Regions from separate parts of the Streptomyces sp. NPDC048484 genome, predicted to be linked through region 3. Evidence: riboswitches for the same ligand, from Rfam matches in the RefSeq annotation. Region 3 holds a riboswitch; each other region holds the start of a gene.
What was found. Region 3 has a riboswitch for thiamine pyrophosphate ahead of thiC (phosphomethylpyrimidine synthase ThiC). Riboswitches for the same ligand answer to the same signal wherever they lie in the genome.

Region 1: it holds a riboswitch for thiamine pyrophosphate, as region 3 does, so the genes downstream of both, thiO (glycine oxidase ThiO) here and thiC (phosphomethylpyrimidine synthase ThiC) in region 3, are expected to answer to the same signal.
Region 2: it holds a riboswitch for thiamine pyrophosphate, as region 3 does, so the genes downstream of both, AB0D14_RS10715 (thiamine ABC transporter substrate-binding protein) here and thiC (phosphomethylpyrimidine synthase ThiC) in region 3, are expected to answer to the same signal.

What each region holds. Positions count from the first base shown of each region.
Region 1 covers NZ_JBEZJY010000002.1:280,436-287,666, forward strand. Annotated here, with positions in the region: gene metF (methylenetetrahydrofolate reductase [NAD(P)H]) at 20-943, opposite strand; gene thiE (thiamine phosphate synthase) at 1,135-1,785, opposite strand; gene AB0D14_RS03070 (Rv2175c family DNA-binding protein) at 1,871-2,242, opposite strand; gene AB0D14_RS03075 (FAD-dependent oxidoreductase) at 2,332-3,495, opposite strand; TPP riboswitch at 3,684-3,797, shown strand; gene thiO (glycine oxidase ThiO) at 3,795-5,006, shown strand; gene thiS (sulfur carrier protein ThiS) at 5,003-5,209, shown strand; gene AB0D14_RS03090 (thiazole synthase) at 5,213-6,007, shown strand; gene pknB (Stk1 family PASTA domain-containing Ser/Thr kinase) at 6,150-7,231, shown strand, end outside.
Region 2 covers NZ_JBEZJY010000008.1:149,890-157,120, reverse strand. Annotated here, with positions in the region: gene AB0D14_RS10735 (LAETG motif-containing sortase-dependent surface protein) at 1-635, shown strand, start outside; gene AB0D14_RS10730 (maleylpyruvate isomerase family mycothiol-dependent enzyme) at 768-1,583, opposite strand; gene AB0D14_RS10725 (ABC transporter ATP-binding protein) at 1,594-2,640, opposite strand; gene AB0D14_RS10720 (iron ABC transporter permease) at 2,664-4,283, opposite strand; gene AB0D14_RS10715 (thiamine ABC transporter substrate-binding protein) at 4,412-5,500, opposite strand; TPP riboswitch at 5,630-5,735, opposite strand; gene rlmN (23S rRNA (adenine(2503)-C(2))-methyltransferase RlmN) at 5,775-6,881, opposite strand.
Region 3 covers NZ_JBEZJY010000010.1:55,225-62,455, reverse strand. Annotated here, with positions in the region: gene AB0D14_RS12445 (LacI family DNA-binding transcriptional regulator) at 1-622, shown strand, start outside; gene AB0D14_RS12440 (metallophosphoesterase) at 814-2,010, shown strand; gene AB0D14_RS12435 (hypothetical protein) at 2,194-3,063, shown strand; gene thiC (phosphomethylpyrimidine synthase ThiC) at 3,217-5,091, opposite strand; TPP riboswitch at 5,084-5,240, opposite strand; gene AB0D14_RS12425 (hypothetical protein) at 5,333-5,545, opposite strand; gene AB0D14_RS12420 (YibE/F family protein) at 5,567-6,859, shown strand; gene AB0D14_RS12415 (SsgA family sporulation/cell division regulator) at 6,983-7,231, opposite strand, start outside.

The sequences.
Region 1 (7,231 bases), on a different contig from region 3:
GTACGACGATGCGACCGGTCTAGACCCGCTGTGGGTGATGCAGGCCAAGGTTCTCGTAGATTTCCAGCGTCGCAGTGGAGTTGTTCAACGTAATGAAATGCAGTCCGGGGACTCCCTCGGCCAGCAGCCCCGCGCAGAACTCCGTGGCGAACTCGATGCCAATGGAGCGTACAGCCGCCGGATCGTCTTTGGCTGTGAGGATCCGCTCTTTCAGGGCATCCGGGAACGACGCATTGCTCAGTTTCGGCAATCTCTCCAGCATCTTCACGCTGGTCACCGGCATGACCTCGGGGATGATCGGCGTAGTGCAACCCGCCGCGTCGACCCGGTCACGCAGCCGCAGGTACGCGTCCGGCTGGAAGAACATCTGCGTGATCGCGTAGTCGGCGCCGGCCCGGCACTTGTCGACGAAGTTCGCGACGTCCGCGTCCCAGTCCGCGGACCGCGGATGCATCTCCGGGAAGGCCGCGACTCCCACGCAGAAGTCGCCCGACTCCTTGATGAGCCGGACGAGTTCGGCCGCGTAGGTGAGGCCCTGGGGGTGCGCCACCCAGTCGGCCATCGGGTCACCGGGCGGGTCGCCGCGCACGGCGAGCATGTTCCGGATCCCGGCGTCCGCGTACTGGCCGATGATGTTGCGCAGTTCCGCGATGGAGTGGTTGACCGCGGTGAGGTGGGCGACCGGGGTGAGTGTCGTGTCGGACACGATCTGTTCCGTCGCCTTGACCGTCCCGGCGCGGGTGGTGCCGCCCGCCCCGTACGTCACGGAGACGAAACTGGGCGCGACCGCCTCGACCCTGCGCAGCGCGTTCCACAGGTTCCGCTCGCCCTTTTCGGTCTTCGGCGCCCAGAACTCGAACGAAAACGTCGTCTTTCCCGTCGCGAGCATGTCCCGCACGGTGCGGGCGTGGTCAGTCCTGGTGGAAGCAGATCCGAGGGCCATACCCGCAGGTTAGCCAGGGGGAGACGGTCCCCCAACCGGATGCGGAGAAATTGCCCGATTTGTCGACTTGTTGTCCACTCCTCGGACAACCATGCCTCGACCGAACCTCTGTCGGACCGCTGCCGAACCCCTGACAGCTTACTGCCGGAGCGCTGCCGGACCTCCGACTCGGGCCGTCCGCGGCCTCCGGCTCACACCGCCCTCAGGCGCTTCGCGAACTCCGCCGCGGCCGCTCCCGGATCACCGGCCTCGGTGATGGACCGTACGACGACGACGCGACGCGCGCCCGCTTCGAGCACCTCGTCGAGGTTGCCGAGGTCGATGCCGCCGATGGCGAACCAGGGACGGTCCGTGGCCAGCGCGGCCGTGTGGCGGACCAGGTCGAGGCCCGGCGCGTGGCGCCCCGGCTTGGTGGGGGTCGGCCAGCAGGGCCCCGTGCAGAAGTAGTCCACGCCGTCCTGGGCGGCGGCGGCCGAGGCCTCGGGCCCGGCGTGGGTGGAGCGGCCGATCAGGACCTCGTCGCCGAGGATCGCCCGGGCGGCGGGGACGGGCAGGTCTCCCTGACCGAGGTGCAGGACGTCGGCCCCGACGGCGTGGGCGACGTCGGCCCGGTCGTTCACGGCGAGCAGTTTGCCGTGCCGGCGGCAGGCCTCCGCGAGGACGGCGAGGTGTTCCAGTTCCTCGGCCGCCTCCATGCCCTTGTCCCGCAGCTGCACTATGTCCACGCCGCCCGCGAGGACGGCGTCCAGGAAGCCGGCGAGGTCGCCCTGGCGCCTGCGAGCGTCCGTACAGAGGTAGACCCTGGCGTCGGCGAGCTGGGCGCGTGCGGTGGATACGGGCATGCGTGGGCCCCCCGTGGCGTGTCGGTGGCGTACGGGCCGCGGGCCTGCGGGGCACGCGGCCCGTACGCCGTGCGGCGTGGTCAGGTCAGACGGCGAGCGCCTGGGCGCGGCGCTTCACCTCCGTGCCGCGATTCTCACTCAGAGCCTGCGCGGGGGTACCGGGCAGGCTCTCGTCGGGGGTGAAGAGCCACTCGAGCATCTCTTCGTCGGAGAAGCCGTCGTCCCGCAGGAGCGTCAAGGTGCCGGTCAGGCCCTTGACGACCTTCTGTTCGTCCGCGTCGACAAAGGCGGCGGGGACGTGCAGCGCGCGGTTCTCACCACGGCGTACGGCGATGAGCTGGCCTTCCCTGACCAGCTGCCGGACGCGCGTCACCTCGACGCCGAACTGTTCGGCGATGTCGGGGAGGGTGAGCCAGGCGGGGACGAGAGCATCGATCTTTGCGTCAATCTCGGTCACGGACACAAGCCTGCCATCTCGGACTGACACCCGGTACCCGGGCCCGGACTCACACCCGGTGCCCCGGCCGGTCGACCGGGGCGGTGTGGTCAGGCCACGGCCCCCTTCAGCGGCCGTGCCGGGTCCGCCAGCAGGGCCGGGTCCATTCGGGTGCCCGACTCGATCAGCCGTCGCCCCTGCGCCAGGTCCCGGGGCCTGCCCACCGCCAGGACCGCGACCAGGCGGCTGTCCCGGAGCCAGCACACCGACCAGGAGGGGGTGGTCGGATCGCCGCGCCAGGTCAGGGTGTCCGCGGATCCGTGATGCCCCGCGTACTGGACGAAGCGGCCGAACTGCTCGGACCAGAAGTAGGGCACCGGGTCGTACGGGGCGGGCGTCTCGCCGACGATGTTCGCCGCGACGGTGCGCGGGCCCTGGAGCGCGTTGTCCCAGTGGTGGACCAGCAGGCGCTCGCCGTAGCGGCCCGACGGGAACGACGCGCAGTCGCCGACCGCGTACACGTCGGGGACGGAGGTGCGCAGGTGGTCGTCCGCGACGACCTCCCGGTGGGCGCCCAGTTCGATCCCCGAGCCGGCCAGCCAGGCCGTGGCGGGCCGCGCCCCGATTCCGACGACGACGGCGTCCGCGGGCAGCCGCGACCCGTCGTCCAGCACCACCGCGCCGGGCTCGACGCGTTCCACGCGCGCGTGGGTGCGCAGCGACGCCCCGCTGTCCTCGTACCAGGCGGCCATGGGAGCGGCCACCTCGGCCGGCAGCACGCCGACGAGCGGCCGGTCGGCGGCCTCGACGACGGTCACCGCGCACCCCGCCTCACGCGCCGCCGTGGCGAACTCCGCGCCGATCCAGCCCGCGCCCACCACCACGATGTCGTGCTGCCGGGCGAGCACGGGGCGCAGCCGCTCGGCGTCGTCGAGGGTGCGCAGCAGATGGACGCCGGGTACGCCCTCGGCGCCGGGCAGCCGGATCGGTTCCGCTCCCGTGGCGACGACCAGGACGTCGTACGGGACGGGGCCGTGGGCCGTGTCGAGTTCGCGCCGGGCCGGGCGCACGCCGGTCACTTCGAGCCCCAGGCGCAGCTCGACGTCGAGGCTCTCGAAGTCGACGTCGAAGGCGGAGCCCTCGGCCTTGCCGAGCAGCACGGCCTTGGACAGCGGCGGACGGTCGTACGGCTGGTGGGGCTCCGCGCCGATCAAGGTCACGCTTCCGGTGAAACTCTGTTCCCGCAGGGCCACGGCCGTCTGAACCCCGGCCATGCCCGCACCGACGATCACGACACCCGGTCGCACCGTCGGACTCCGTACCTGCGTCAGCTCGCTCACCCGGTCACCATAGACAGGGGTGGAATCGTCGGTCAGGGGCGCGTACGGGTCCGTCGGGCGAGCGGGGCACGCCGCGCGGCTCCCTTACTGCGGTGCGAGGCGAAGAGCTAGGGTGGTCGGCGCAGAGCACTCGCGGGAGTCCGGACGCACCGGGCTGAGAGGGAGGCTGGGGCGGCCTCCGACCGTACGAACCTGATCCGGGTCATGCCGGCGAAGGGAGGGGCTGGACGCCCATGTCGCGTACATCACAAGCATCTTCACCCGACGTCCTGGTCTCCGACGTCCTGGTCGTCGGGGGCGGGATCATCGGTCTGGTCACCGCCTGGCGCGCCGCGCAGCGCGGGTTCACGACCGCGCTCGTCGACCCCGAACCGGGCGGCGGCGCCGCGCAGGTCGCGGCCGGGATGCTGGCCGCCGTCACCGAGCTGCACTACGGCGAGGGGACCCTGCTCGGCCTCAACCTGGCCTCGGCGCGGCGCTATCCGGACTTCGTCGCCGAGCTGACCGAGGCGACCGGCGTGGACCTCGGCTACCGGCAGTGCGGCACGCTGACCGTGGCGCTCGACGCCGACGACCGCGCCCATCTGCGGGAACTGCACGCCCTGCAGCGCCGGTCGGGCCTGGAGTCGGAGTGGCTGAGCGGCCGTGAGTGCCGGCGCCTGGAGCCGATGCTCGCGCCGGGAGTGCGGGGCGGGCTGCGGGTGGACGGCGACCACCAGATCGACCCCCGACGGCTCGCCGCGGCCCTGGTCACGGCCTGTGAGCGGGCCGGAGTGGTCTTCCACCGCAGATGGGCCGAGCGGCTCACCGTCACAGGGGGCCGGGCCGCCGGAGTCACCACGACGGACGGCACCGAGCTGTCCGCGGGGCAGGTGGTCCTCGCCGCGGGCAGCCTCAGCGGACGCCTCGCGGGCGTGCCCGAGGACGTACTGCCGCCGGTGCGTCCCGTGAAGGGGCAGGTGCTGCGGCTGACCATGCCGGAGCGGAGCCCGGCCCTGCTGAGCCGGAGCGCGCCCTTCCTGAGCCGGACGGTGCGTGCCGTCGTCCGCGGCAGCCACGTCTACCTGGTGCCGCGTGAGAGCGGCGAACTCGTCGTCGGCGCGACCAGCGAGGAGCTGGGCTGGGACACCACGGTGACGGCGGGCGGCGTGTACGAACTGCTGCGGGACGCCCACGAACTCGTCCCCGGCATCACCGAGCTGCCGCTCACCGAGACCCGGGCCGGACTGCGTCCCTGCTCCCCCGACAACGCGCCCCTGCTCGGCCCGAGCGGGCTCCCCGGGCTGTTGCTGGCGACCGGCCACCACCGCAACGGTGTGCTGCTCACCCCGGTCACCGGCGACGCCCTGGCGCACGCCCTGGTCACCGGCGAACTCCCGGACGAGGCCCGCCCGTTCGCCCCCGGGCGGTTCGACGCCGCCGCACTCATGGAGCAGCCCGTATGAGCGTGACCGTCCTCGTCAACGGGGAGCGGCGGCAACTCGCCGCCGACACCGCCCTCGACACCCTCGTCACCGCTCTCTGCGCGGCCCCCTCCGGTGTCGCCGCCGCGCTGAACGAGACCGTCGTTCCGCGCGCGCAGTGGCCGGGAACCCTCCTGCGCGAGGGAGACCGCGTCGAGGTACTCACCGCCGTCCAAGGAGGCTGACCCATGGCCGACGACCCCTTCGTCCTCGGCGGTACGTCCTTCGCGTCCCGTCTGATCATGGGCACCGGCGGTGCCCCCAGCCTCGACGTCCTGGAGCGCTCACTCGTCGCGTCCGGCACGGAACTGACGACGGTCGCGATGCGGCGCGTGAGTCCCGGAGCCCACGGCTCGGTCCTCTCCGTGCTCGACCGGCTCGGGATCCGCGTTTTGCCCAACACCGCGGGCTGTTTCACCGCGGGGGAGGCCGTGCTGACGGCCCGCCTCGCGCGCGAGGCGCTCAGCACGGACCTGGTCAAACTGGAGGTCATCGCCGACGAGCGCACGCTGCTGCCCGATCCGATCGAACTGCTCGACGCCGCCGAGACCCTCGTCGACGACGGCTTCACGGTCCTCCCCTACACGAACGACGACCCGGTCCTCGCGCGGAAGCTGGAGGACGTGGGCTGCGCCGCGGTCATGCCGCTGGGGTCGCCCATCGGCTCGGGGCTCGGGATCCGCAATCCGCACAACTTCCAGCTGATCGTGGAGCACGCGCGCGTGCCGGTGATCCTGGACGCGGGAGCCGGTACGGCGTCGGACGCCGCGCTCGCCATGGAGCTGGGCTGCGCCGGTGTGATGCTCGCCTCGGCCGTGACCCGGGCGCAGGAGCCGGCCCTCATGGCCGAGGCCATGCGGCACGCGGTCGAGGCCGGACGGCTGGCGTACCGGGCGGGCCGCATTCCGCGCCGCCACTTCGCCGAAGCCTCGTCGCCGGCGGACGGAATCGCGCGCTTGGATCCGGAACGACCCGCTTTCTGAGCTTCGGCTTGAACATCTGTCCGAATCCATATGCCGTGCCGCCCTGGTCAGCGTGCGAGGTCCGTCACAGCTCGGCTTCAGTACCGCCCCGGAACCGCCCGGGCGGGCCGCGCCGTCAGTGACGGCTCGTACACTCACCTGCGTGGATACGACCCTTCAGGACCCGTTGGTCGGGCATGTGCTCGACGGTCGGTATCGCGTCGACGCGCGCATCGCGGTCGGCGGGATGGCCACGGTCTACCGGGCCGTGGACACCCGCCTGGACCGGGTGCTCGCGCTCAAGGTGATGCATCCGGCCCTGGCCGCCGACGTCTCGTTCGTCGACCGCTTCATCCGCGAGGCCAAGTCGGTGGCGAGGCTCGCCCATCCGAACGTGGTGCAGGTCTTCGACCAGGGCGCCGACGGCGGCTACGTCTATCTGGCGATGGAGTACGTGGCCGGATGCACCCTTCGCGACGTGCTGCGCGAGCGCGGGGCGCTCCAGCCGCGGGCGGCGCTGGACATCCTGGAGCCGGTCCTCGCCGCGCTCGGCGCCGCGCACCGCGCCGGATTCGTACACCGTGACATGAAGCCGGAGAACGTCCTGATAGGGGACGACGGCCGGGTGAAGGTGGCGGACTTCGGTCTCGTACGGGCCGTGGACACGGTCACCCACACGACGGGTGCCGTACTGGGCACTGTGTCGTATCTCGCACCGGAGCAGATAGAGAACGGCACGGCCGACCCCCGGGTGGACGTGTACGCCTGCGGCATCCTCCTCTTCGAGATGCTCACCGGCGACCGGCCGCACCTGGGGGACTCGCCCGCAGCGGTGCTCTACAAGCACCTCCACGAGGACGTGCCCCCGCCGTCGGCGGCCGTGCCCGGCCTGGCCCACGAGCTCGACGAGCTGGTCACGACGGCCACCGCGCGCAACCCCGAGGTCCGCCCGTACGACGCGGTGGCGCTGCTCGCGCAGACCCTGGACGCGCGCAGCGCCCTGAGCGACGACCAGCTGGACGCCGTACCCCCGGGGGCCCTCTCCACGGACCGTCCGGGCGCCGACAACCGTACGAGTGTGATCCCGCGCTCGCTGTCGGTGCCGCGGCCGCTCCCGGTGAACGACGACGCGGAACTGCACCACACGAGCTTCCTGCCGTCCCCGCCGCCCGAGCCCCCGCGGCGCCGCCGCAGCCTGTCCCCGCGCCGGGGCCTGCTCGCGATCATCGCCGCGGTCCTGCTGGC
Region 2 (7,231 bases), on a different contig from region 3:
CCGCCTCGGCCGCGCTCACGCTCGGCCTCGCCGGCAACGCGCTCGCCTGCAACATCAGTGAGTTCAAGGCCGTCGCCAAGTGCGACGGCACCAAGGGCGTCATCAGCGTCACCGACAAGGACCCGTCGGGCGTCAAGGCCAAGGTCAGTGTCTTCCTCCAGTCGAACGGTGCCGACGCCAAGCTCGTCGGTGAGCAGGAGGTCGAGGGCACACGCGAAGGCGTGACCATCGACTTCTCCGAGGACTGGAAGCCGAACGCGACGTACCGCGTGCACGTCAAGGCCGGCAACCAGGTCGACGAGGACATCAAGCCGAACCTCGTCACCGGGTCCGAGGCGTGCAAGTCCGAGGAGACGACGCCTCCGGCGACCCCGTCGCCTTCGGACAAGCCCTCTAAGCCCGCGGAGGAGCCCTCCAAGCCCGCGGAGTCCCCGGAGCCCTCGGAGTCGGAGAGCAGCACTCCCGCCGCCTCGGCCGGTGAGAACACTCCGTCGCCCGCAGGCGACTCGAACCTCGCCGAGACCGGTTCGAGCTCCAACACCGGTGCGATCGCCGGGATCGCGGCCGCGCTCGTGGCGGCCGGTGCCGGTGTGATGTACGCGCTGCGTCGCCGTGGTGCGGCGAACGGTCGCTGACACCAACTGGTCGGACCTGTCACATCTGTAGTACCTGTAGTAGCTGTAATACCTGTAGTAGCTGTTGTGGCCCGTCCCCTCGCTGGCGAATTCCAGGGGGCGGGCCCTTCGCTGTTTTCGCTAGGACCTGTCCTAGTCGAACGAGGCTCGCTCCAGCCAGAAGTCCAGTACCTCGCGCTCCCCCAGGACCTCCAGCCGGCCGCCGTCCGGCGGAAGCCTGCGGTAGAAGGCGAGCAGCACGTCGGTGAGGGGCCCGCGCAACGCGACGTTCGCCTTCTCGTGGCCGTGCCGCCAGTCGATGCCCTTGTCGCCGAACTCGATGAGCCATTCGGTTTCCAGGCCCGGGTCGGTGTCGGTAGTGGTGTCAGTGGTGGGGGTGTCAGTGGCGTGGAGGTGGATACTGCGGCCCGCACCGCGCAGTTCCCTCGTGGCGTCGTCGGGATACTCCTCCCGCGCGAAGTGGACGATCTGCAGCCACTCCTCGATCGCGTCCGCCGCCAGGTCCTGATCGACCTCGAACGTCACCCCGGTCGTGCCCGCCGCGTCGGCCCGGTGGATGACCGTCTCGTGCGCCATCCGCCGCGCCCAGAAACCGGCCGTGTGCTCCCAGGCCCAGGACCAGGCCGGGGTATTGGCTCCGGCTGCGCGGAAGGTCTCCGCGGCCCGCTCCGCGCCCTCCGCGAGCCAGGCGTCGAGCGCGGCGGGGTCGCCGTCCTGCGGCCTCCCGCCCGGCACGTCCTCGACCGGCACGTCCCCGGTCGCCCGCGTCCGCACGATGTGCTCGGACCAGCGATGCGCCCCGCCCACGTGCACGGCGAGTTCCCACAGAGTCCAGTCCGGACAGGTCGGCACGGTCGCGGTGAGGTCCGCCCCGACGAGATGGGACCTCAGCAGCGCGGTCTGGCCGACGACTTCGTCGCAGTAACGGTCATGCCCGAGTAGCGTCATGGGCCGCACCCTAGGCGGCTCGGGCCTCTCCGAGTACGACAATTTCGGCTGCGTCGAAGGTCACCCCGACCTCTTCCCCGGTCTCCGGCGCGTCCCGCAGCGCGCACGCCGCCTCAAGCCGCGGCGCGTTCTCGGGCTGCAGCTGTACGGCGACATGGGTGCCCCGGAAGGTCCGTGCGGCCACCGTGCAGCGCAGCCCCTCCGCGGCCGGTACTAGCCTTACGCCCGCAGGTCTGACGAGCAGCGTGACCTCGCCCTGTCGGGTGTCGCGGGGCACCGGCACCTTGCCCCAGGGGGTGTCCGCGGCCTCTCCCCCGACGGTCGCCCCGGCCACGTTCTCGAAGCCCAGGAAACGGGCCACGAACTCGTCTGCCGGACGCTGCCAGACCTCAAGTGGCGTACCCGACTGGGCGATCCGCCCGTCTCGCATGACGACGACCCGGTCGGCGAGCGCGAAGGCCTCCCCCTGGTCGTGGGTGACCGCGAGCACGGTGGTTCCCAACTCGCCGAAGAGCTCGCGCAACTCGACCACGAGGCGTTCACGCAGGGAGCGGTCCAGCTGGCCGAGCGGTTCGTCGAGCATGAGCAGCCGGGGCCGGGGAGCCAGCGCACGGGCGAGGGCGACCCGCTGCTGTTCGCCGCCGGAAAGGGAAGCGACGCCCCGTCCGTGGGAGTCCGGCAGGCCTACGAGTTCGAGCAGCTCGCGCACTCGTACGGCCTGTTGCTGCTTCGGCTCACCGTGCATACGCAGCCCGAAGGCCACGTTGCCGGCGACGTCGCGCTGCGGGAAGAGCTGGTGGTCCTGGAACATCAGGCCGACGCCCCGCTTGTGCGCGGGCACGCCATCGAGGTCGTGGCCGTCCAGGAACACCCGCCCGTGGTCCAGGTGCTGCAGTCCGGCGACCGCCCTCAGCAGCGTCGACTTGCCGCTTCCGCTGGGCCCGAGGACACACACGATCTCGTGCTCGGCGACCTCAAGCCCGACATCGTCGAGCACGGCCCGCCCGCCGAACCGTACGGTCGCCCCATCGAGCACGAGCATCGCCCCGTCGAACATCGCCCCGTCGAGCTTGGGCATCGTCAGAACTCTCCCGTCCGGTCGCCGCGAAGGTCGGTACGAAGGCGTTCGAGGACCAGCAACGCCACCGCGCACACCACCATCAAGATGGTCGAAAGGGCCATGGCCTGCCCGTAGTTGAGCTCGCCTGCCCGCCCGAGCAGCCGCGCCACGGCGACCGGCAGCGTCGGATTGTCGGGCCGTGCGATGAAGACGGTCGCGCCGAACTCGCCCAGCGACACGGCGAAGGCGAACCCGGCGGCGATCAGCAGCGCCCGCCGCACCATCGGCAGATCGACCTCACGCCACACCCGCCACGGCGAGGCCCCGAGTACCGCCGCCGCCTCGCGCAGTCGCCCGTCCACGGCTCGCAGCACCGGCAGCATGGTCCGTACGACGAAGGGGACGCCCACCAGCGCCTGCGCGAGCGGCACCAGGATCCAGGTGCTCCGCAGGTCCAGCGGCGGTTGGTCGAGCGCGATGAGGAAGCCGAAGCCGACCGTCACGGCGGAGACGCCGAGCGGCAGCATGAGCAGCGCGTCGAATCCCCGTACGAGACGTCCGGCGTCCCGGCGGGTGAGAGCGGCGGCCGCGAGTCCGCCGATCAGCAGCGCGATGGCGGTGGCTGCGAGGGCGTACCGCAGGGAGTTGCCGATGGCGTCGATCGGCGGTACCAGGAAGAGACCGCCTTCGTTGCTGGTCAGCGCCTTGTAGTAGCCGAATCCGGATCCGGGGGCGTCGAATGACCGCTGGACGAGGACGGCCAGCGGCAGGACCAGCAGGACGGCGATGCTGCCGAGGACGGCGGCGAGCAGCGCCCACTGCCCCGCCCCGCGCGGCCGTCGGGAGGTCATGGAGGCGTCGACCAGGCGCAGGGCCGTCTCCCGCCGCCGTACGGTCCGGGCGTGGACGGCGAGGATGCCGCCCACCGCCACGAACTGGACGATCGTCAGCACGGCGGCCGTGGAGAGGTCAAAGATCTCCGAAGTCTGCCGGTAGATCTCGACTTCGAGTGTCGAGAAGGTGGGGCCGCCGAGGATCTGCACGACGCCGAAGGAGGTGAAGGTGAAGAGGAAGACCATGAGTGCGGCGGCGGCCACGGCCGGACCGAGCGCCGGAAGCGTCACCTTGCGCCAGACCGCGAACCGTGAGGCGCCGAGCATCCGCGCGGCCTCCTCCTGACGCGGGTCGAGCTGCGCCCAGAGGCCGCCGACCGTGCGGACGACGACCGCGTAGTTGAAGAAGACGTGCGCGAGCAGGATCGCCCACACGGTCGTGTCCAGGCGTACGCCCCACAGCTCGTCCAGGAGCCCGCCCCGCCCGAGCAGCGCCAGGAAGGCCGTGCCCACGACCACTGTCGGCAGCACGAACGGAACCGTCACGACGGCCCGGAGGATCTGCTTGCCCCTGAACTCGAAGCGTGCGAAGACGTACGCGCCGGGGAGCGCGATCAGCAGAGTGAGCGCGGTCGAAGCGAGCGCCTGCCAGGTCGTGAACCACAGGACGTGCCGGATGTCCGGCTGCGCGAGCACGTCCTGGATCCGCCCGAAGTGCCAGACCCCGCCGGTCTTCAGCCCACGGGCCGTGATCGCGACGACCGGGTAGGCGAAGAAGAGCCCGAAGAACGCGACGGGCACGGCCATGAGCCCAAGCCGCGCCACACTCCTCCTACGCTCCCTACGCGGGCGCGGGCGTCGACGCGGAGGCCGGGGCGGGCGCTTTCGCGGCTCGACCGCGGCCTCGGCCTCGGCCTCGGCCTCGCCGCGGGGCTCTACTTCAGTACGAGCGAGGTCCATGACTTGACCCACTCGTCACGGTTGTCGGCGATCCTGGCGGGGTCCAGGGTCTCGGGGTTCTCGGCCTGCGGGCCGAACTTCACGAACGCCTGGGGCACCTGGGCGGCCTCACGGACCGGATACACGAACATGTTGAGCGGCATGTCCTCCTGGAACTGCTTCGTGATGAGGAAGTCGACGAGCGCCTTGCCGCCCTTCGCGTTCTTCGCGTCGCTCAGCAGGCCCGCGTACTCGACCTGGCGGAAGCAGGTGCCGTCCGCGACGCCGGTCGGCGCGGTCTTCGGCTTCGGGTCGGCGTAGATGACCTCGGCGGGCGGGGACGAGGCGTACGAGACGACGAGCGGCCGGTCGCCCTTGGCCTTCTTGCCGCCGGCGGACCCGGAGAACTCCTCGTTGTAGGCCTGCTCCCAGCCGTCGACGACCTTCACGCCGTTGGCCTTGAGCTTCTTCCAGTAGCCCTCCCAGCCGGCGTCCCCGTACTTGGCGGCGGTGCCGAGCAGGAAGCCGAGGCCGGGCGAGGACGTGGACGCGTTCTCGGTGACGAGGAGGTTCTTGTACTCGGGCTTGATCAGGTCGTCGAAGGACGTCGGCGGGGCGAGCTTGTGCTCGCTGAAGTAGGCCTTGTCGTAGTTGACGCAGATGTCACCGGAGTCGATGGGCGTGACCCGGTGCTTGTCCTGGTCGACCCGGTACTCGGCCTGGATTCGATCGGCGCCCTTGGCCTCGTACGACTGGAACAGCCCGTTGTCGAGCGCGCGCGACAGCAGGGTGTTGTCGACGCCGAAGAAGACGTCGCCCTGCGGATTGCCCTTCGTGAGGATCGCCTTGTTGACGGCCTGCCCGGCGTCGCCGTCCTTGAGGACCCTGACCTTGTACCCGGACTCCTTCTCGAACGCCTTCAGTACTTCCTTGGTGTAGGCGAAGGAGTCATGGCTGACGAGGGTCACGGTCTTGGATCCGGAGCCTCCGTCGCCGGACCCGGACGACCCGCACGCGGAGAGCGTGAAAAGGCCGAGCCCGGTGGCAGCGACCACGGCCGTGACTCTCTGAACGGTGCTTGTGATGCTCGTGGTGCTCTTGTTGCTCGTGGTGTTCTTGTTGCTCGTGGTGCTCACGGAATTCCTCCTGGGTTGACCAGGAAGAGACGCGGCCCTGCCCGGGACCTCGGTCGGGTCCCGGGCAGGGCGCAACAGCTTGAGTAGTGACCGAACTTCCTACCCAGAATGACCTGGGCAAGGTTCAGAGGGTCTGCGGGCTCTCCCGCACTCTCAGCGCTGTGGCGCTCCCCTGTCGGAATATGAAGATGTCGGAACCCGCAATGCGGGTACGCCCGCCAGACTACCGCTCGGTGGCCGCGAGCTGCCCGCACGCCCCGTCGATCTCCTGACCACGGGTGTCCCGGACGGTGACGGGCACACCATGGGCGGCGATCGCCTCGACGAACGCCTTCTCGTCCTCGGGCCGCGAGGCGGTCCACTTGGAGCCGGGCGTCGGGTTCAGCGGAATCAGGTTCACATGCACCGGCTTGCCCTTGAGCATCCGCCCGAGCCGGTCACCGCGCCACGCCTGGTCGTTGATGTCCCGGATGAGCGCGTACTCGATGGAGAGCCGGCGCCCGGACCTGGCCGCGTACTCCCAGCCGGCGTCCAGCACTTCCCGTACCTTCCACCGCGTGTTGACCGGTACGAGGGTGTCGCGCAGCTCGTCGTCAGGCGCGTGCAGGGAGATGGCGAGGCGGCACTTGAAGCCCTCGTCGGTGAACCGGCTGATGGCCGGGACGAGACCGACGGTGGACACGGTGATCCCGCGCTGCGACAGTCCGAGCCCGTCCGGCTCGGGGTCGGTGAGGGCCCGGATGGACTGGACCACCCGCTTGTAGTTGGCGAGCGGCTCGCCCATGCCCATGAAGACGATGTTGCTGAGCCGCGCCGGGCCGCCGGGGATCTCCCCGTCGCGCAGCGCCCGCATGCCGTCGACGATCTGGTGCACGATCTCGCCGGTCGACAGGTTCCGGTCGAGGCCGGCCTGCCCGGTCGCGCAGAACGGACAGTTCATCCCGCAGCCGGCCTGCGAGCTGATGCACATGGTGACCCGGTCCGGGTAGCGCATCAGCACGGACTCGACGAGGGTGCCGTCGAAGAGCCGCCAGAGGGTCTTGCGGGTGGTGTCCTCATCGGTGGACAGATGCCGCACGACCGTCATCAGCTCGGGCAGCAACGCCTCCTGCAGCTTGGCGCGCGACCCGGCCGGGATGTCGGTCCACTCCTCCGGATCGTGTGCGAGCCGCGCGAAGTAGTGCTGCGAGAGCTGCTTGGCACGAAACGGCTTCTCACCGATCGCGGCAACGGCCTCTTTGCGCTCGGCGGGCGTGAGATCGGCAAGGTGCCGCGGCGGCTTCTTGGCTCCGCGGGGGGCAACGAATGTGAGTTCTCCGGGCTTAGGCATGGCTGTACCAGTGTCGCAGATCGATTCGTGTGACCTGGGCCGCGCGCTGTGCGGGGTGGTCGTCAGTGGTCGACCCCACACGCCGCACGCCGCCGCTCTCCTCCGACGGCCCGCAGACGGCCCGGCACTGTGGGCGTTCGCCCTGGCCGGCGTGCTGACAACGGCATCCGGGCGGGGCCGGCGGCCTCGGCCCCGTGGAGCATGATCCGATCACGACCGACGAACCCGCCCGTGTGGCATTGCCATATAGGCCACCTCAGGACCTAGAATCGAACTTGTGTACGAAAAAATGTCTCGCCCGGACCGCCCGGACCGCCCGGATCACCTGCGCCGCGTCCGCGAATGGCCTG
Region 3 (7,231 bases):
GGTCTCGGACGGCCGCCCGGCCGGCTCACTGCCGGTGACTGCCTGGGTGGACAACGACCACGAGGCCGCGGTCATGGGCATCCTCGACCACCTGGCCGACGCCGGGGCCCGGAGGATCGGCCTGCTGACGGGTACGACCACAGACACGTACACCCACCTCTCGACGACCGCGTACCTCCGCTGGTGCGAGCGCGTGGGCCAGGACCCTGTGTACGAGGCCTATCCCGCGCACGATCCGTGCGCGGGGGCGGTGGCGGCCGACCGGCTGCTCGCCCGACCCGACCGGCCCGACGCCGTCTACGGGCTGTTCGACCCGAACGGCACCGACCTCCTCGCGGCAGCCCGGCGCTACGGGCTGCGCGTACCGGACGACCTGCTCCTCGTGTGCTGCAGCGAGTCCACCGTCTACGCCAGCACCGAACCCCCCGTAACGACACTCTCGCTCAAACCGAGACGAATCGGCACCGCCGTGGTCCAGCTCCTCATCGACGCCATCGAGGGCGTCGAATCGGACCAACCGGTCGAGCAGGTGATACCGACGGAGCTGATCGTGCGCACCTCCTCCCAGCGCCGGCCGCCACGGACGACCGTCAGCCCGCCGAGGTCTCCGGAGAAAGGGTGACCTCCAACGCGGAAAGGCCCTACCAATTCGGTAGAAAACCACGGTGAACTGGGGTTCTGCTCCGATTCACCACCCCTGGGTCATCACATGGCGCGATCCGCATTCCTATGATGGGCGGACGACACCGCGGGCCGCTGCGACCAGGCAGTCCGACGCGGTGCAGATGCGGCGCGATGGTGGTGGAGGGGTCGATGACTCAGGGGGCCGGTCAGGGACCCGAGATGCGGACGCCGACGGTGCGCGACTTCCGCGTGCCGGCGTACGTCCACGATGCCGGTCCGTACGCGCAGCCGCCCGGACCTCACCCGCAACCAGCCGGGCCGTACGACCGTTCCGCCGACCCGTACGACCAGACCGCCGACCCGTACACCGGTCCTCCCGAGCCGTACGTCCAGCCCGGCCCCTACGCGGGACAGCCCCCTCACAGCGAGGGCGTCGTCCCGGCCGAGGAGCCGGCGGGCTACACGCCGACGGAGCGCGATCTGCCGGTCATCAACCGCGGTGACACGCTTCAGGTCCAGGTGTCGGTCGACCCCGAGGCCGGGCAGGTTGTGCAGACCGACGAGGGGCCGGGGCCGCTGTACGTCGTCGGTGACGTGCACGGGTACATCGACGAGCTCGTCGCCGCGCTGCGCGAGAAGGGTCTCATCGACGCCGAGGGCCGCTGGGTGGCCGGGACCTCGCGGCTGTGGTTCCTCGGCGACTTCACGGACCGCGGGCCCGACGGCATCGGCGTCATCGACCTCGTGATGCGGCTGTCCGCGGAGGCCGCCGCGGTCGGTGGCTACTGCAAGGCACTGATGGGCAACCACGAGCTGCTGCTGCTCGGCGCCAGGCGGTTCGGGGACACCCCCGTCAACTCCGGCGCGGGGACCGCGACCTTCCAGGCCGCCTGGCTGCTCAACGGCGGCCAGAAGACCGACATGGAGCGTCTCCAGGACCACCATCTGCAGTGGATGGCCCGTCTGGACGCGATGGAACTGGCGGACGGTCATCTCCTCGTGCACTCCGACACGACCGCCTATCTCGACTACGGCGACTCCATCGAAGCGGTCAACGACACCATCCGGGAAACCCTCACCCGCAATGACGCGGACGAGTGCTGGGACCTCTTCCGCAAGTTCACCAAGCGCTTCGCGTTCCGCGACGACGGCGGCGCACAGGCGGTACGCTCCCTGCTGGAGACGTACGGCGGTTCGCGCATCGTCCATGGTCACAGCCCCATTCCGTACCTCCGGGGCGATATGGGCTCGGAGGACGGCGGGGACCCGTCCGCTGCTCTGATCGAAGAACCTCATGTGTACGCCGACAAGCTCGCGATCGCGATGGACGGTGGCGTGACCATGGCCGGGAAGCTACTGGTCCAGCAGCTTCCCTTGGATAGCTGAGCGTTCACGGGGCACACGTCCTTCGATGAAGGACACGTGCGATCCGGGGGCAAATTCTGGAAACCCCCTGTCACCCTGTGCCGTCACCGCTCTACCATCGGCTTATCCGTAGCAGGCTCCCCTCCGTTTCTGCCCGACGGCTCGTCAGCATGCCGAGCCCCAAGCCCTACGGAGCATCGGGGGATGCACATGAACAGCGTTCCGCAGCACCTGCTGAGCGAGGACCGCCAAGAGTACGAGCGGATCCTCGACGAGGCGCTGCGCTCCGCACCACACCGTCCAGAACTCGCCGCTGTCGGTCAGCGGCTCAACCCCGAACAGCTGCGCACGATGGCGCTCAACGCCACCGCACTGATCACGGTGGCAGCGGCGACGGAGTACCAGCACTACGTGAAGGTCCGCGAGGAACTGCGCCAGCCGGCGCCGTCCACCCCTCCCGTCCGCGAAGGATCCAACTCCACGGATCCGGGCACGAGCGCGGTGGGGCTCGCCGCCACCATGGGGGAGGTCGCCGAGACCACCGGGGCGGGAGCCGCCGCGGTCGTCGCCGTGCTCGCCCCCGTCCTCGCCGGTACGGCCGCAGCGATATTCCTGCTCGCCGGCTACATCTTGAAGATGCTCGACCCGCAGCCGGTCATCACCCAGACCCTCCTCACCACCGGATGGGTCTTCGGCGCCATCACGGCGGCCTCGATCCTGGTTGCCGCGGTCGGCCTGCTCCTCGCCGCCCTGCGCAACGGCGCCAGCTCGCTCCAGGCCGGCGTGCACGGGGAACGCAGCGAGGAGGTCGACCGTGCCAGGCAAGCCTGGCACGACGCCCTCCTGGAGCACGGCATCATGCCGTTCCTCAGGGAGGCCCTAGCGGATCCGGGTACTGCGGCCCTGGGCCGTACGAAGCCGTCGGCACCGACCAGCCGCATGCCGCAGCTCGGCTACAACCGCCCCGGGTTCAGCAGCCCCGACGGCGGACCGGCAGCGGGCCCCCGCCCCAGCTTCTCGAGCCCGGACTTCAGCAGCCCGGACTTCGGGGGACCGGAGCACGCTCCCGAGTAAGAGCCTGCCTGCCTGCCAAGACTGATCGACGACGGGAATCCGTCGTCGATCTTTTCTTGCCCTCCCGACCGGAGACCGGCCGCTGGTACCGCGGCACCAGCGGCCCGCCGACTTCGCCCGGTTGAACCGGGCGAAGTCGGCGGGCCCACCGGTTCAGTCGGCCAGTGGCAGATAGACCCGGTTGCCCGACGCGGCGAACTCCTTCGACTTCTGGAGCATCCCGTCGGCCACCTCCTCGGGCGAGGCCCCCGCGGCCGCCGTACCGCCGAACTGCTCATTGATGCTGTGACTGATCTTCATCGAGCAGAACTTCGGCCCGCACATGGAGCAGAAGTGCGCCGTCTTGGCCGGCTCGGCCGGGAGCGTCTCGTCGTGGAACTCCCGGGCCGTGTCCGGATCCAGGGCCAGGTTGAACTGGTCCTCCCAGCGGAACTCGAAGCGGGCGTCCGACAACGCGTCGTCCCACTCCTGTGCGCCCGGATGTCCCTTGGCGAGGTCCGCCGCATGGGCCGCGATCTTGTAGGTGATGACGCCCGTCTTGACGTCGTCACGGTTGGGCAGGCCCAAGTGTTCCTTGGGCGTGACATAGCAGAGCATGGCCGTGCCCCACCAGGCGATCATCGCGGCACCGATGCCGGAGGTGATGTGGTCGTACGCCGGCGCGATGTCCGTCGTCAGCGGGCCGAGCGTATAGAACGGAGCTTCATCGCAGATCTCCTGCTGAAGGTCGATGTTCTCCTTGATCTTGTGCATCGGGACATGTCCCGGGCCCTCGATCATGGTCTGTACGTTGAAACGCTTCGCGACCTTGTTGAGTTCCCCGAGGGTGCGCAACTCCGCGAACTGCGCCGCGTCGTTGGCGTCCGCGATCGACCCTGGCCGCAGGCCGTCGCCGAGCGAGTACGTGACGTCGTAGCCGGCGAGGATCTCGCAGAGCTCTTCGAAGTGCTCGTACAGGAACGACTCCTTGTGGTGGGCCAGGCACCACGCCGCCATGATCGAGCCACCGCGCGAGACGATGCCGGTCTTGCGGTTCGCGGTCAACGGTACGTAGGGCAGGCGCACGCCCGCGTGGACGGTCATGTAGTCCACGCCCTGCTCGGCCTGCTCGACGACTGTGTCCTTGTAGATCTCCCAGGTGAGCTCCTCGGCGCGCCCCTCGACCTTCTCCAGCGCCTGGTAGAGGGGGACCGTTCCGATGGGCACGGGAGAGTTGCGCAGCACCCATTCCCGCGTGGTGTGGATGTTGCGACCGGTCGACAGATCCATGACCGTGTCGGCACCCCAGCGCGTCGCCCAGGTCATCTTCTCGACCTCCTCCTCGATGGAGGAGGTGACCGCGGAGTTGCCGATGTTGGCGTTGACCTTCACCAGGAAACGCTTACCGATGATCATCGGCTCGATCTCCGGGTGGTTGACGTTGACCGGCAGAACGGCCCGTCCTGCCGCGATCTCCTCGCGGACGACCTCGGGGGAAACGTTCTCCCTGATGGCCACGTACTCCATCTCCGACGTGACCTCGCCCCGCCTCGCGTAAGCGAGTTGTGTCACCGCCCGCCCATCACGGCTCCTGCGGGGCAGTCGCGGGCGCCCCGGGAAGACCGCGTCGAGATTGCGCAGCCCACCGCGCGGTGAGGTGTGCTTGATCCCGTCGTCCTCGGGGCGCATGGGTCGGCCCGGGTACTCCTCGGTGTCGCCACGGGTGATGATCCAGTTTTCGCGCAGGGGTGCCAGGCCCCTGCGTACTTCGGTATCGACGGCCGGATCGGTGTACGGCCCGGAGGTGTCGTACAGGGTGACCGACTGGCCGTTGGTGAGATGCACCTGACGGACCGGCACCCGCAGGCCGGGGTGCGAGCCCGCGACATACGCCTTGTGCCAGCCGATGGACTTCCCGCCCTCGTCGTTCTCGGGCGAGGCAGCTGCCCCACCGCTCTCGGGGGAAGCGGAGACCTCAGTGCCGTCGGCCGGGGCGAGCGCCCCGTTCGTCTGGCTGGAGGCAGGCGTGCGTGCGTCCTTGTTGGTCATGAGACCTACTCCCTACGCCGGCATTACCCGGTAACAGGTTCGGCGGTCGACGCAGCGTTTTCCGTCCGGCGATGTTCCACGTGAAACATCGCGTATACGGAGTTCAGCGCCCTCTCAGCCCGGTGCTCCGAGCTCCCGCGTGTGCAAAGGTGCCTCCACGCTAGCCTCACAATGGGCGCGGTGAACAGTGGGCCCCTCTCGTTCTTGCGATGATCGGTCGGTGACCACGACGCAGCAGCCCTCACTTCCGCCGTCCGAACCGCCCCGTGGCCAGGGCCACGGACAGGGCCACGGACAGGGCCACGACGGCCACGGTCACGAGGACGGACCTGGACAGGGATCCCATAACCCCGGAGGGGGCGGTGGGGGTGACCGGCCCGGCGGCGGTGGCAGTGGCGGTGGCGGTGGCGGCGAGGGACCAGTCGGCGGTGGGCACGGTCACTCGCACAGTCATGGCCCCGCGGCCCCCGTCTCCATGCACCTGCGCAAAATCATCGCCGCGGTACTGATCCCCTTCGCCGCAGCGGTCGTCGTCGGTCTCGCGGTGCTCTGGCCCGGTGGGGCCCCCGGGCACGAGCGCACGGGTGTCGGCTTCGACCGGCAGACCCAGCAGGCCACCGTGACCAAGGTCGACAAGGTCGACTGCAAGTCCGTGAACGCCTCGGGTGAGGCTCCGACCGGTGACACCTCCACGGCCGAGGGCTCGTCCGCACAGCAACAGGCCTCAGGCACCTGCAAGAAGGCGACAGTCCGGGTCGACACCGGCAAGGACAAGGGCCGTACCTTCACTGAGATCGTCCAGCCGGACTCCTCACGGCAGTTGGAGCAGGGCCAGGAGGTGATCGTGGCGTACGCACCCGATGCCCCCAAGGAGCTGCAGTACTCGGTCACCGACGTGAACCGCAAGCTCCCGATGGCGCTGCTCGCCGGTATCTTCGCCCTCGCCGTGGTCGTGGTGGGCCGGATGCGCGGTGTCATGGCACTGATCGCGCTGGCCGTCAGCTTCCTGATCCTGACGTTCTTCATCCTGCCCGCGATCCTGCAGGGTTCGAACCCGCTGGTCGTGGCGGTGGTCGGAGCCAGTGCCATCATGCTGATCGCGCTCTACATGTGCCACGGCCTCTCGGCCCGGACCTCGGTCGCGGTGCTGGGCACACTGCTGTCCCTGCTACTGATCGGGCTGCTCGGCTCACTGTTCATCGACTGGGCCGCGCTGACCGGAAACACCGACGACAACACCGGCCTGATCCACGGGCTCTACCCTTCCATCGACATGAGCGGCCTGCTGCTCGCGGGTGTCATCATCGGTTCGCTCGGAGTGCTCGACGACGTCACGGTGACGCAGACCTCAGCGGTCTGGGAGCTCCACGAAGCCAATCCGACGATGGGCCGGCGAGGGCTGTACCGCGCGGGCATCCGCATCGGCCGCGACCACATCGCGTCCGTCGTCAACACGCTCGTCCTCGCCTACGCCGGCGCGGCGCTCCCTCTGCTGCTGCTCTTCTCCATCGCGCAGAGCAGCGTGGGGACGGTGGCCAACAGCGAACTGGTGGCGGAGGAGATCGTGCGCACGCTCGTCGGCTCGATCGGACTGGTCGCCTCGGTGCCGGTCACGACGGCTCTGGCGGCCCTGGTCGTCTCGGCGGACCGCCCGGGCGACGCCACCCCGGCTCGTCAGCCGCAACCACAGCAGCCGCAGCAGCCGCAGATCCAGCCCGGTGCAAAGGCACCGCTGCGCGGCGGAAGCGGCCGTCGCCGCAAGCACTGAACCCGGGCCGCCCGGGAGGCTGGTTGATCACCGGGCCCCGACAGGCAGTCACGCCCGCACGGGACGGCGTACAACGAGAGGCGTTATGTCACTCCGGCCCGCTGCCACTTCGGCCCGAGTCATTCACCCCGCGCTCTGTTCCTCCGCCAGGATGCGGTCCAGAGCCTCGTCCAGGTGGGTGTCGAAGTCGGCGAGGGAGCGCTCCTGACCCAACGGGACCAGCCGGTCCGTACGGTCGAGGAACGCCAGCAGAGTCGCCGTACCACAGCGGAACAGAGCCTGATCCGCGCCGACCTGAAGCCGGATCAGCACATCGCCGAACCCCTCGGTGTCCGCGGGGGTGATGTGCACGTCTCCGTCCCCGCACGGGCG